2 linked regions of the Candidatus Puniceispirillum marinum IMCC1322 genome follow. Each later gene encodes a partner of the first gene's protein in a complex. Links are inferred from orthologs where the notes say so. Each region holds a gene or a part of one and is shown in the gene's direction. Other genes may lie near its edges.

Region 1 (7,561 bases):
GCGACGATAGGGATGCTGGTTGCGTTGACCTTATCGATGACGTCTTTGGCGTCACTGCAAGCCTTGGCGCAGGATAATAATAGCGCCAGTTCACCCAAGCCGTTAGATCTGATTTCGCTTGGCACCCCATCGACGCTGGCTGGCGATAATGAAAGTGAAGTCATTATTTATGACCCGTCACAAACATTATCAGATGGTGCTGATATGGGGGTTGCGCGTGCACCGTCATTAACTGTTGATGCTGATAGCCGGAATGTCTCAAGCCCTGTGACCGCGCAAGTGGACGAGCAAATGGATGTCATGGTGACGCAAGATACCACCGCCGACACCACAAAAGATGCCCCGCTTGATGCCGAAATTCAGACCTTGGCCGAAATTCAGACCTTGGCCGAAATTCAGACCTTGGAAAGTACCAGCGCTGCCTATGGCAGTGCCAAGCTTGGTCGGCGCAAGATTTCCGATATTGGGCTGGCTGCGATTGGCGTCAGTGATACAGCCCGCCAGAATAGTACCCTCGATAGTTTGATCTGGCGCGGGACACCAGCCAAAAACGCTGCCTTTCTGCTTGAAAATGGGGCTGTCGCCAACCAGTCACCAAGCTTATCGGCTTTGGCCTATGATGTTGTGGCCCGACAGTCAGTGCCGCCAATGGGTGCAAATATGATCGCTGGCGATCTGGTACGTGCGCGTTTGGCATGGCTGGCGCGCGCAGGCCGTTCAGACGATCTGGCCGTGCTTGTCGAACAGCTACCCGATAATGAAAAATGGGCAAGCTGGAAACGCTGGCTTGTCGAACACCATCTTATGAGCCGGCGTGATGATATTGCCTGTGCCACGGTGGCGGCGCAGATTGTGATAACGCTGGATCCATTCTGGCATCAGGCGAAAGTTATCTGTGATGCGGTTCAGGGCGATATGAGTTCGGCGCGCTTTGCCGCTGACGTGCTGGCGGCGACTGGCATGGGTGATCCGACCTTTATGGGTCTGGTTGACGAGTTATTTACTGGGACTGTGTTTGAGGATATCGATCCGACAACGCTGGATACAATTCACATTGTTCTGATGGAGGCTCTGCACCGTCCGATCCCGATTGAAGGGATCGCCATCATGCCACCACAAATGGCACAGACGATCACCTCGCTTCGTTATCTAAGCGATGATGCGCGAATGGTTTCGACCTATGACGGGTTGCAACGGGGTCTTGTGTCGCCGCGCGAAGCGGGTAAATTATGGCGCAGTGCTGGTGATAGTGAAGATAACCCGCAATCAGCTTTGGCCCGTCTTGATAGCGAGGTTAGTGCGCTGACCTCGGCAATGGCATGGCGTGCGCTTGATGTTGATGAAAGCAACGCGGTTTTTGGCTTGATCGTGGCGGCGATGAAACGCGAGATTGCGGCGGGCAATGGCAGTCTGATGTTACCACTTTATGCCGAGCTTGCCATCAATGCGCTTGAAGTGATGCAATCTCAAACCGCAGTCATGACACCGGTTGATGCGGTTTTGGACAATAATGCCACGCTGACATCGCCCGGGGCGAATGACAATGCGAGTATGACTGGTAATGCGGCTGTTACTGTGCCAACCGTAACAATGCCTGATGAAGCCGTGCTGGCTGATATTGATGTTCTGTTGGCCTTGGCTGATCCGGCAACGGTGCCTGCGATACTTGAGGCTAGCAATCCGATAGCCGATCATATTCGTACCTTGCTGACATTGAATGCAGGCGATGTATGGGATGCTGATACAATGCAGATGCTCGATACATGGCATCTGCAACCGCTTTTGCACGCCGCCGGCATAAACGCGCCGGATATATCCTGGTTTGATCTGCTCCAAAGTGGCACACATTCATCTTATAACCGCGAAAAACTATCGCCTGTTCTGTTACGTGCCTGTGGTGAAGCGGCCGCAAAGAAACGGGTTGCCGAAACCATCCTGCTGGCAAGCTGGTTGCTACAATCGACAGATTTCACCAATATTGATCCGGCTGATGCTGGCCTTGTGATCCAGCATTTGCGAGATGTTGGGCAGGATACAGTTGCGATGCGTCTGATGCGTGAAATTGCTAGGGCGCATCTTATGGCGCAATTTGTGGCTGGTGAACAGGATGCAGATGCAGGCTGATCAATATTCCAGACCATAGGGTGTGAAGCATAGGCATCCGGATAATAAGCGGGGTGACTTGTTGGATAAAACCGCATTAATCAATCCTGAAGATAACATTCATATCGAGGGATTTTTGCAGGCGTTATCGGCTGACCGTGCGTCGGCGGCGAATACGCTGGCGGCCTATCGGCGTGATTTGAATGATGTCGCGACTATTATGCAGGGGATTGATAAAACATTACATAATGCAACCGTTGATGATCTGCGACAGGCTATTCACGCTTGGCATCTGCGCCGTTTGTCGGCACGTTCGGTTGCACGGCGGCTTAGTGCCTTGCGGCAGTTCATGGGCTGGCTGGTCGAAGATAATATCCGCATCGATAATCCGATGCGCTGGATCGACAGCCCGTCGGTACCAGCACCAGCGCCCAAAAGCCTGACTGAAGCCGAGGTGATTGCCTTATTGAAAGCGGCAAATGCCCTTGAACCTGAGGCGGCGGCGGTACGGGCGCGAGCTATTCTGGAAATATTTTATGCCACCGGCTTGCGGGTCAGCGAAGTCGTCAAGCTTCAGGTTGCCCAATTCCGGCGGAATCCCGAAAGCCTGCTGGTGACAGGCAAAGGTGGCCGTGAACGTGTGGTGCCGCTGGGGGATGCGGCCAAAACCGCGGTACAATATTGGATCGAGATACGGGATCGCCATGCGGCGGCACTGATGTCGGATTATCTATTTCCAATGGGGGATGGGCCAATGACGCGTCACCAATTTGCCAGCTTGTTGAAATCACTGGCACTGGCTGCCGGAATCAACCCCGATCGGGTTAGTCCGCATGTGCTACGCCATTCCTTTGCAACACATATGCTCAATCGAGGTGCTGATTTGCGAAGTCTGCAAACGCTACTTGGTCATGCTGACATTACAACCACACAGATTTATACGGCGACACGCCCCGACCGGCTTGCTGGTCTGGTGGCTAGCGCACATCCCCTTGCCACAAAGACGCAAGATAGTTAATATATAAACGTACTTTTTAGGATTCATATATGCGACATTTTCTTGATTTTGAAAAACCTATTGCCAGCCTTGAAGGCAAGGTTGAAGAACTCCGCCATATGACGACTGATGGCAACATTAATATCGCTGACGAAATCGGCAAGTTACAAACCCGTATCGAGCGTGAACTCAAGCAGACATACGAAAAGCTGGGTGCCTGGGAAAAGGTGCAGGTTGCACGGCATCCTGAACGCCCGAAAGTGCGTGGTATTGTCGATCAATTATTCGAAGATTTCACGCCGCTTGCTGGTGACCGTAACTATGCCGAAGATCATGCTGTGATTGCAGGTATGGCGCGTTTCCGTGGCCAGTCGGTCATGGTTATGGGTACCGAAAAAGGCAGCACAACCGAAGAACGTATCAAATGTAATTTCGGTATGGTGCGCCCTGAGGGATATCGCAAAGCAACCCGCCTGATGGAACTTGCTGGCCGCTTTGGTTTGCCGGTTCTAAGCTTTATTGATACGGCTGGTGCCTATCCCGGGCGTGGTGCCGAAGAACGGGGTCAGGCCGAAGCGATCGCAACATCGATCCGCTCCTGTATGCGTCTGCCAACCCCAATGGTAGCGGCGATCATCGGCGAGGGTGGTTCTGGTGGTGCCATTGCGCTGGCGGCGGGCAATCGCGTTGTCATGTTTGAACATGCGATCTATTGCCTGATTTCACCCGAAGGGTGTGCGTCGATCCTGTGGCGTAGTGGCGAACATGCAAAGGATGCGGCCGAAGCACTGCGAATTACATCGGATTATATGCAAAAGCTAGGTGTTGTTGATGATGTTGTAACCGAACCGCTTGGCGGTGCGCATCGTGATCAAGTTGCTGCGATTACGGCATTGGGTGACGCGTTCGAAAAACAGCTTAAATCAATGGCTGGGATGAGCAGCAAAGACTTAATCGCTGATCGAGCACAAAAATATATGCAGATGGGCGATAAAGGTCTCGCCTAAGCATTTTTTCGCTGGAATTAAGATAGCTGGACTAGCTAAGCGTGGTCGGCTTTAAGATAGGATGCGTTGTGATCGCGGGGATGGCCTTGCGCGCTGACTCAATCTGGCTTTGATCGATATCGGCGATAATGACATCTTCACCATCCTGTGCCTCGGCGACTATTTCGCCCCATGGTGCCACAATCAAACTGTGACCATAGGTGACGCGGCCATCGGCATGCGTGCCCATCTGCCCGGGTGCCACCACATAACAGCCTGTTTCAATCGCCCGCGCGCGTAACAGAATATGCCAGTGTGCCTTGCCGCTATTCTGGGTAAAGGCGGCGGGCACCATCAACACATCAGCGCCATCACGCGCCAATTGGCGATATAGATGCGGAAAGCGCAGATCATAACAGATCGTCATGCCGATGTTCAGATCATCGACTTGCGCCAAAACCGGCTGATCGCCAGCCTGAAAATAGGCAGATTCTTCATAAACCTGTCCGTCGGCAACATTGGCGTCAAACATATGTATCTTGTCATAGATCGCGGTAATGGCACCGCTTGGATCAATTAAATGCCCACGATTAACCAGATGACTTTGATTAACCAAATGACTTTGATTCATAGGGCTTTTGCCATCGGCTGTCCGCATCAGCATCGACCCGACAAGCAGCCATATTTTATGTGTGGCGGCCTGTGCCTGAAGGCGTTTGAGGCTGGCACTATCGTGGGTATGTTCGGCAAGCTGGAACAAAGCCTCACGATTTGTGGGCAGAAAGCTGGCCGCTTCTGGTAAGCATACCATGTCCGCCTGTTTGGCAACGGCCTGTGCAATCAGCGTTTCGATGACTGGAAAGGTCACATCGGCAGTAGCACCAGCACAATATTGCAAGGCGGCGATACGCATTTTACGACCCAAGCTTGAGCAATTTATCGAGGTGGCCTGCCCGATCGAGGGCAAAAATTTCGTCCGAATCACCTATATGTTCATCATCGACGAAAATCTGTGGTGAGGTGGTGCGGCCTCCGGATCGCTTTGTCATTTCGCCGCGCAAGTCACTGTTCAGCGATACATCGATCTGTTCAAATGGAACATTCTTGGCTTGCAGTAGCCGTAACGCGCGGGCGCAATAGCCACATCCCATCTGTGTATAAATTTCAATTTTGGCCATCTGCTTGTGCCCCTATAATCATAAACAAAACAATGCACGTACGTTGTTTCAGGTTACGCGCGCAATTACCAGACCACATATTGACCCAGCACCAGCCATTTGCAAGGTTTTTGCCGCTTCGAACAAGGTTGCGCCGGTGGTCATGACATCATCGATCAGCATGATTGGGCGATTGGCAAGCGCCGGTTTCTGATGTGCTGGCACGGCAAAGGCACCGCGCACATTATCAATGCGTTGCTGCCGGTTTTTACCTGCCTGACTGGGTGTGTTGCGCTGACGGATCAGCAAAGAGGGCGCAAAATTGTCCGGTGCCATATAGCGCGCCAACTCGGCTGACTGGTTGTAGCGGCGCCGGAAATAGCGGCGTCGTTCTAATGGGATTGGAATCACAAGCTGATTTGGCTCTGATAATTCATCGAAGAACCGCCGCACAAGCCGTGCTAGTAAAGGGGTAAGATGCAGGGCATCAGCATGTTTATAGCGGATGACGAGAGTGCTGGCGATATCATCATAGCGGCAGGCGGCACGGATGCTGGCAAGTGGTGGTGGTGCGACCCAGCATCTGGCGCATCGTGTATCGGGCAAAGCATAGGGAAGTGGACGGCCACAACAACTGCAAAAAGGTGTCGAAATTTGTTCCAGCCGTTGCCAGCAAGCGGCGCATAGACCAGCACCTTCGCAAAATGTCCGACAATGGGGACAGAGATGCGGCAATAATATGTTGGCTAGCTGGTTGAACCAGATATTCAAATACCCAGAATCCATCAAGCCCCCCGTAACTTGTTTTCCTGTAACTTATATTCCCGTCATTAGCCTATAGGATTAATATGAATATCTGGTTAATGCGGCCATCGGTAAAGGTAATAGGGTTGCAGTTCTGGCCGAAGCCATTACATCAAAGGCATGAACCAGCCGATGCCCATCCTGTTCGACAAAGCCAGCCTGCGCCATCATCGTGATCGCGCCGCCGCCAGCTATGCTGATTTTTCCTTTTTAAAAGAGGAAGCGGCGATCCGCGTGATTGACCGGCTTGAACTCGTGCGTCGTGATTTTGATCTATGTCTCGATTTTGGCTGTCATGATGGTGTGCTATCGCGGCATCTTGCCAAGCTGGGAAAAACCGGCACGGTTATTCATGCGGATTTATCGCCAAAATTTGCCAGCAATGCGCTGGCGCATGGAGCAGCGATTGCCTGTGATATAGACAGAGTGCCGTTTAGGCCAAGCAGCTTTGACGCGGTGTTTTCCTGTCTGACGATGCATTGGGTTGATGATCTGCCAGGCGTCATGGCGCAAATGCGCGCGGCGCTTAAACCGGATGGGCTGTTATTGATCAGCATGCTTGGTGGCAACAGCCTGACCGAGTTACGAAGCGCATTGGCCGCGGCAGAAAGTGAAATTGATGGCGGCTTGAGCCCGCGTTGTGCGCCGATGGCGGATATCCGCGATATCGGTGGCTTGCTGGGGCGGGCAGGTCTGGCATTGCCGGTTGCCGATAGTGATCGTCTGACGATCACCTATCCGAACATGTTCCGCTTGATGGCTGATCTGCGCGGGATGGGTGAACAGAATGCCTTGATGGATCGTCTGCGCAGGCCAACCAGCCGTGCTTTATTTATGCGCGCGGCCGAAATTTATCAGGCCGAATATGGTCATGATGATGGCACTATTCCGGCTAGTTTCGAAATCATTACGCTGACCGGCTGGGCACCGCATGAAAGCCAGCAAAAACCAATGCGCCCGGGCAGTGCCACGCATCGATTAGCTGATATGCTAAATAGTGAAGAACAGGATCCAGAGGCCGGGTGATTATAAAAGATCCTGTAACACCGGAATTAACGGGATATCGGCAGGCGGCATCGGATAATCACGAAGCTGGTTTGGCCGCACCCATTTCAGGGCACCCCCTTCGACAGGACGCGGACGCCCATGCCAGCGGCGACACGCAAACAGCATCATCAATAGATGGAAATCATCATAGGCATGGCTGGCAAAGCTGAGCGGGGCCAGACATGATTCGCTGGTGTTGATATCAAGTTCTTCCTGCAATTCACGGATCAGGGCGGCTTCGGGGCTTTCGCCCGATTCGATTTTACCGCCGGGAAATTCCCATAGCCCGCCCATGCTTTTATGTGCCGGACGTTGCGCCAGCAATATACGTCCATCAGTATCAATCAGCGCCACCGCACTGACCAACACAAGTGGTAGCTGGGGATTAGCTTCGGTAGTCGGCATTGATCGAAATATATCCATGCGTTAAATCACAGGTATATACCCGTGCGGTGCCCGAACCCGTG
Region 2 (2,820 bases), 740 kb from region 1 along the record:
ACCACACATTGCATCGAAGACATAATACGAACAAAGGAATTATAATGACACGTCGTATCGAGACAGCTTTTGCCAAAGCAAAGTCAGCAGACCGAGGCGTTTTAGGCGTCTTTATCACGGCTGGCGACCCCGACCTTGAAACATCTGAAAAAATATTGCATGCCCTTGCAGATACGGGCGTTGATTTTATCGAGTTAGGCATGCCTTTTTCTGATCCGATGGCGGATGGTCCGGCCATTCAGGCGGCGTCACTACGGGCTTTGAAAGCTGGTATGAGCTTGCAAAAGACATTGGCCATGGCCAAACGGTTTCGTGCAAAGAATGCTGACATTCCAATCATTCTGATGGGCTATTACAATCCTATTTATATTTATGGCAATGATGTCTTTTTGAAGGATGCTGTCGATGCAGGTGTAGATGGTTTAATTCTGGTTGATCTGCCGCCCGAAGAAGATGAAGAGTTGTGCATTCCCGCAAAACAGGCTGGTCTTAGCTTTATCCGACTTGTAACACCAACGACGAATGATAAACGTCTGCCAACGGTTCTGGCCGAGGCCAATGGCTTTGTCTATTATGTATCAGTGACAGGCATAACAGGCACCAAAAGTGCCGCTGCTGACTCTATAGACACCGCCTATAAGCGGATTAGCAACCACACAGATTTGCCGATTGTCACAGGTTTTGGTATCAAGACAGCTAAACAGGCAGCGGAAGTTGCAAAATTGAGTGATGGTGCGGTTGTTGGATCAGCCGTTGTTGATATTATTGCCAGCAATCTTTCGCAAGATGGTAGCGGTAATGATGATATCGTCCGTAAAGTTGCCGCATTTGTGAGGGAACTTGCAAATGCTGTTAGCGGTAAGTAGTCAGACGACGAAGGGATGTAAGCGATGAACTGGATTACAAATTCTGTACTCCCCAAAATCAAGGCATGGGTTCAATCAGATGATGTACCCGATAATTTATGGGTAAAATGTAAAGCCTGCGGGCAGATGATTTTCCATCGCGAATTTGAGCAGGCCTATAATTGTTGCTCTACCTGCGGTTCACACGCGCCTTTACCACCGGAAAGCCGCTTTGCCATGACTTTTGATGATGGCAAATTCGATATCATCCCCCTACCGCAAATCGTTGATGATCCCCTTAAATTCCGCGATACAAAGAAATACGCTGATCGTTTGCGTGATACACGTAACCGTACTGGCCTTGATGATGCTATCGCTGTGGGTGTTGGTAAAATCGGGGGCTGTGACACGGTGATGGCTGCCTTTGATTTCCGCTTCATGGGTGGATCAATGGGGCGCATGGTTGGTAACGGGATTGTGTTGGCCGCGCAAGAAGCTGTAAAACGCAAAGCCGCATTGATCACTGTGCCATCAACTGGTGGTGCCCGTATGCAGGAAGGCGTGTTATCACTGATGCAGTTACCGCGTACGATTTCTGCCGTTGATCAGGTGCGTGATGCCAATTTGCCCTATATTGTTTTGCTGGCGCATCCAACAACTGGTGGTGTGACGGCCTCTTTTGCTATGCTTGGTGACATTCAGATTGCCGAGCCCGGTGCCATTATCGGTTTTGCCGGACGCCGCGTCATTGAGGAAACGGTGCGTGAAAAACTGCCTGACGATTTCCAGACTGCGGAATATCTGCAAGAACATGGCATGGTTGACAGTGTCGTTGCCCGTAGCGAGCAAAGCGCCTATATCGGCCGCATTCTTGGCTTCCTAATGGGAAATAGCAAGGCGGCCTGATGACCGATATTGATTCTGTTGATCTTGCGTCCAGCTCAACTGATGGCGAGGATGCACATGATGCTATGCGCGCGCAACATGCGCTTGATCGTCTTGCCGCGCTTCATCCCAAGCTTATTGATCTAGGGCTTGATCGTACCTTTGCGCTATTAAACCGGTTAGGTAATCCACATCATGCATTGCCTCCAACAATTCATGTGTCAGGTACAAATGGCAAAGGATCCGTCATTGCCCATATGCGCGCCATGGCCGAGGGGTGCGGGTTACGCGTTCATGTCTATAGCTCGCCTCACCTATGCCGGTTTAACGAGCGCATCCGGTTAGCCGGGACATTGATTAGCGATGGCGCATTGGCTGACCTTCTTGAAGAGGTTGAAAATATTAATGGTACTGATGAAGTCACCTTCTTTGAAGTGACCACAGCCGCCGCGATGCTGGCCTTTTCACAATGTGAAGCAGATTTGTTATTATTGGAAACGGGACTTGGCGGCACTCTGGATTCGACCAATGTTCTGGATAGGCCGCTAGCCACAATAATCACGCCTATTGCCCGTGATCATGAGCATTTTCTGGGCAATGATGTGGCAACCATTGCATCGCAAAAGGCCGGTATCATGCGGCATAACGTGCCTTGTTTCAGTGCGCAACAAGATAACGTTGTTGCACAGCAACTGAACGCGCATGCAGAGGAAATTGGCGCCAAGCTTTTTACGGCCAGCATTGATTTTAACGGGTATAAGGCCGCAGATGGGCGCATTGCCATTACCTATAGCAACACTGATCTGAATGACGGTGCGGTAACCTTGCCCACACCCGGCCTTGCTGGTGAACATCAGGTTGATAATGCCAGCCTTGCCGCGACGGCGCTTATCCATGCGCTTGGGACAAGCCGCAAATTAGCACCTGTTAAAATTGTTGCCGGCCTGGGTAATGCCATATGGCCGGGCCGCATACAGAAGCTGGACAAAGGTGATCTGACAACCCTTATGCCAGACCAATCAATATGGCTGGATGGGGCACATAATGCACATGGGGCGCAGGCACTGGTGGCCGCGCTTCCCGACCTTCA

Evidence for each region.
Region 2: the proteins of SAR116_RS09835 (region 1) and accD are in contact, whole or in part, in a solved structure (PDB 8UXZ), measured with the Escherichia coli proteins. The link is inferred for Candidatus Puniceispirillum marinum IMCC1322 from one-to-one orthologs.

What each region holds. Positions count from the first base shown.
Region 1 is NC_014010.1:2,113,963-2,121,523, forward strand. Bases 2,384-5,128 are described here. They hold SAR116_RS09835 (acetyl-CoA carboxylase carboxyltransferase subunit alpha), read left to right. Parts: upstream 2,384-3,150; coding sequence 3,151-4,107; downstream 4,108-5,128. Other genes in these bases: SAR116_RS09830 (tyrosine recombinase), read left to right, coding at 2,384-3,121; SAR116_RS09840 (carbon-nitrogen hydrolase family protein), read right to left, coding at 4,139-4,999; grxC (glutaredoxin 3), read right to left, coding at 5,001-5,128. Outside these bases: SAR116_RS09825 (hypothetical protein), read left to right, coding at 1-2,124; more of SAR116_RS09830, read left to right, coding at 2,186-2,383; more of grxC, read right to left, coding at 5,129-5,264; SAR116_RS09850 (ComF family protein), read right to left, coding at 5,313-6,029; SAR116_RS09855 (methyltransferase domain-containing protein), read left to right, coding at 6,180-7,073; SAR116_RS09860 ((deoxy)nucleoside triphosphate pyrophosphohydrolase), read right to left, coding at 7,074-7,499; bifunctional glutamate N-acetyltransferase/amino-acid acetyltransferase ArgJ, read right to left, coding at 7,480-7,561. UniProt on the Escherichia coli protein: Component of the acetyl coenzyme A carboxylase (ACC) complex. First, biotin carboxylase catalyzes the carboxylation of biotin on its carrier protein (BCCP) and then the CO(2) group is transferred by the carboxyltransferase to acetyl-CoA to form malonyl-CoA.
Region 2 is NC_014010.1:1,376,922-1,379,741, forward strand. It holds accD (acetyl-CoA carboxylase, carboxyltransferase subunit beta), read left to right. Parts: upstream 1-890; coding sequence 891-1,751; downstream 1,752-2,820. Other genes in the region: trpA (tryptophan synthase subunit alpha), read left to right, coding at 45-866; SAR116_RS06420 (bifunctional folylpolyglutamate synthase/dihydrofolate synthase), read left to right, coding at 1,751-2,820.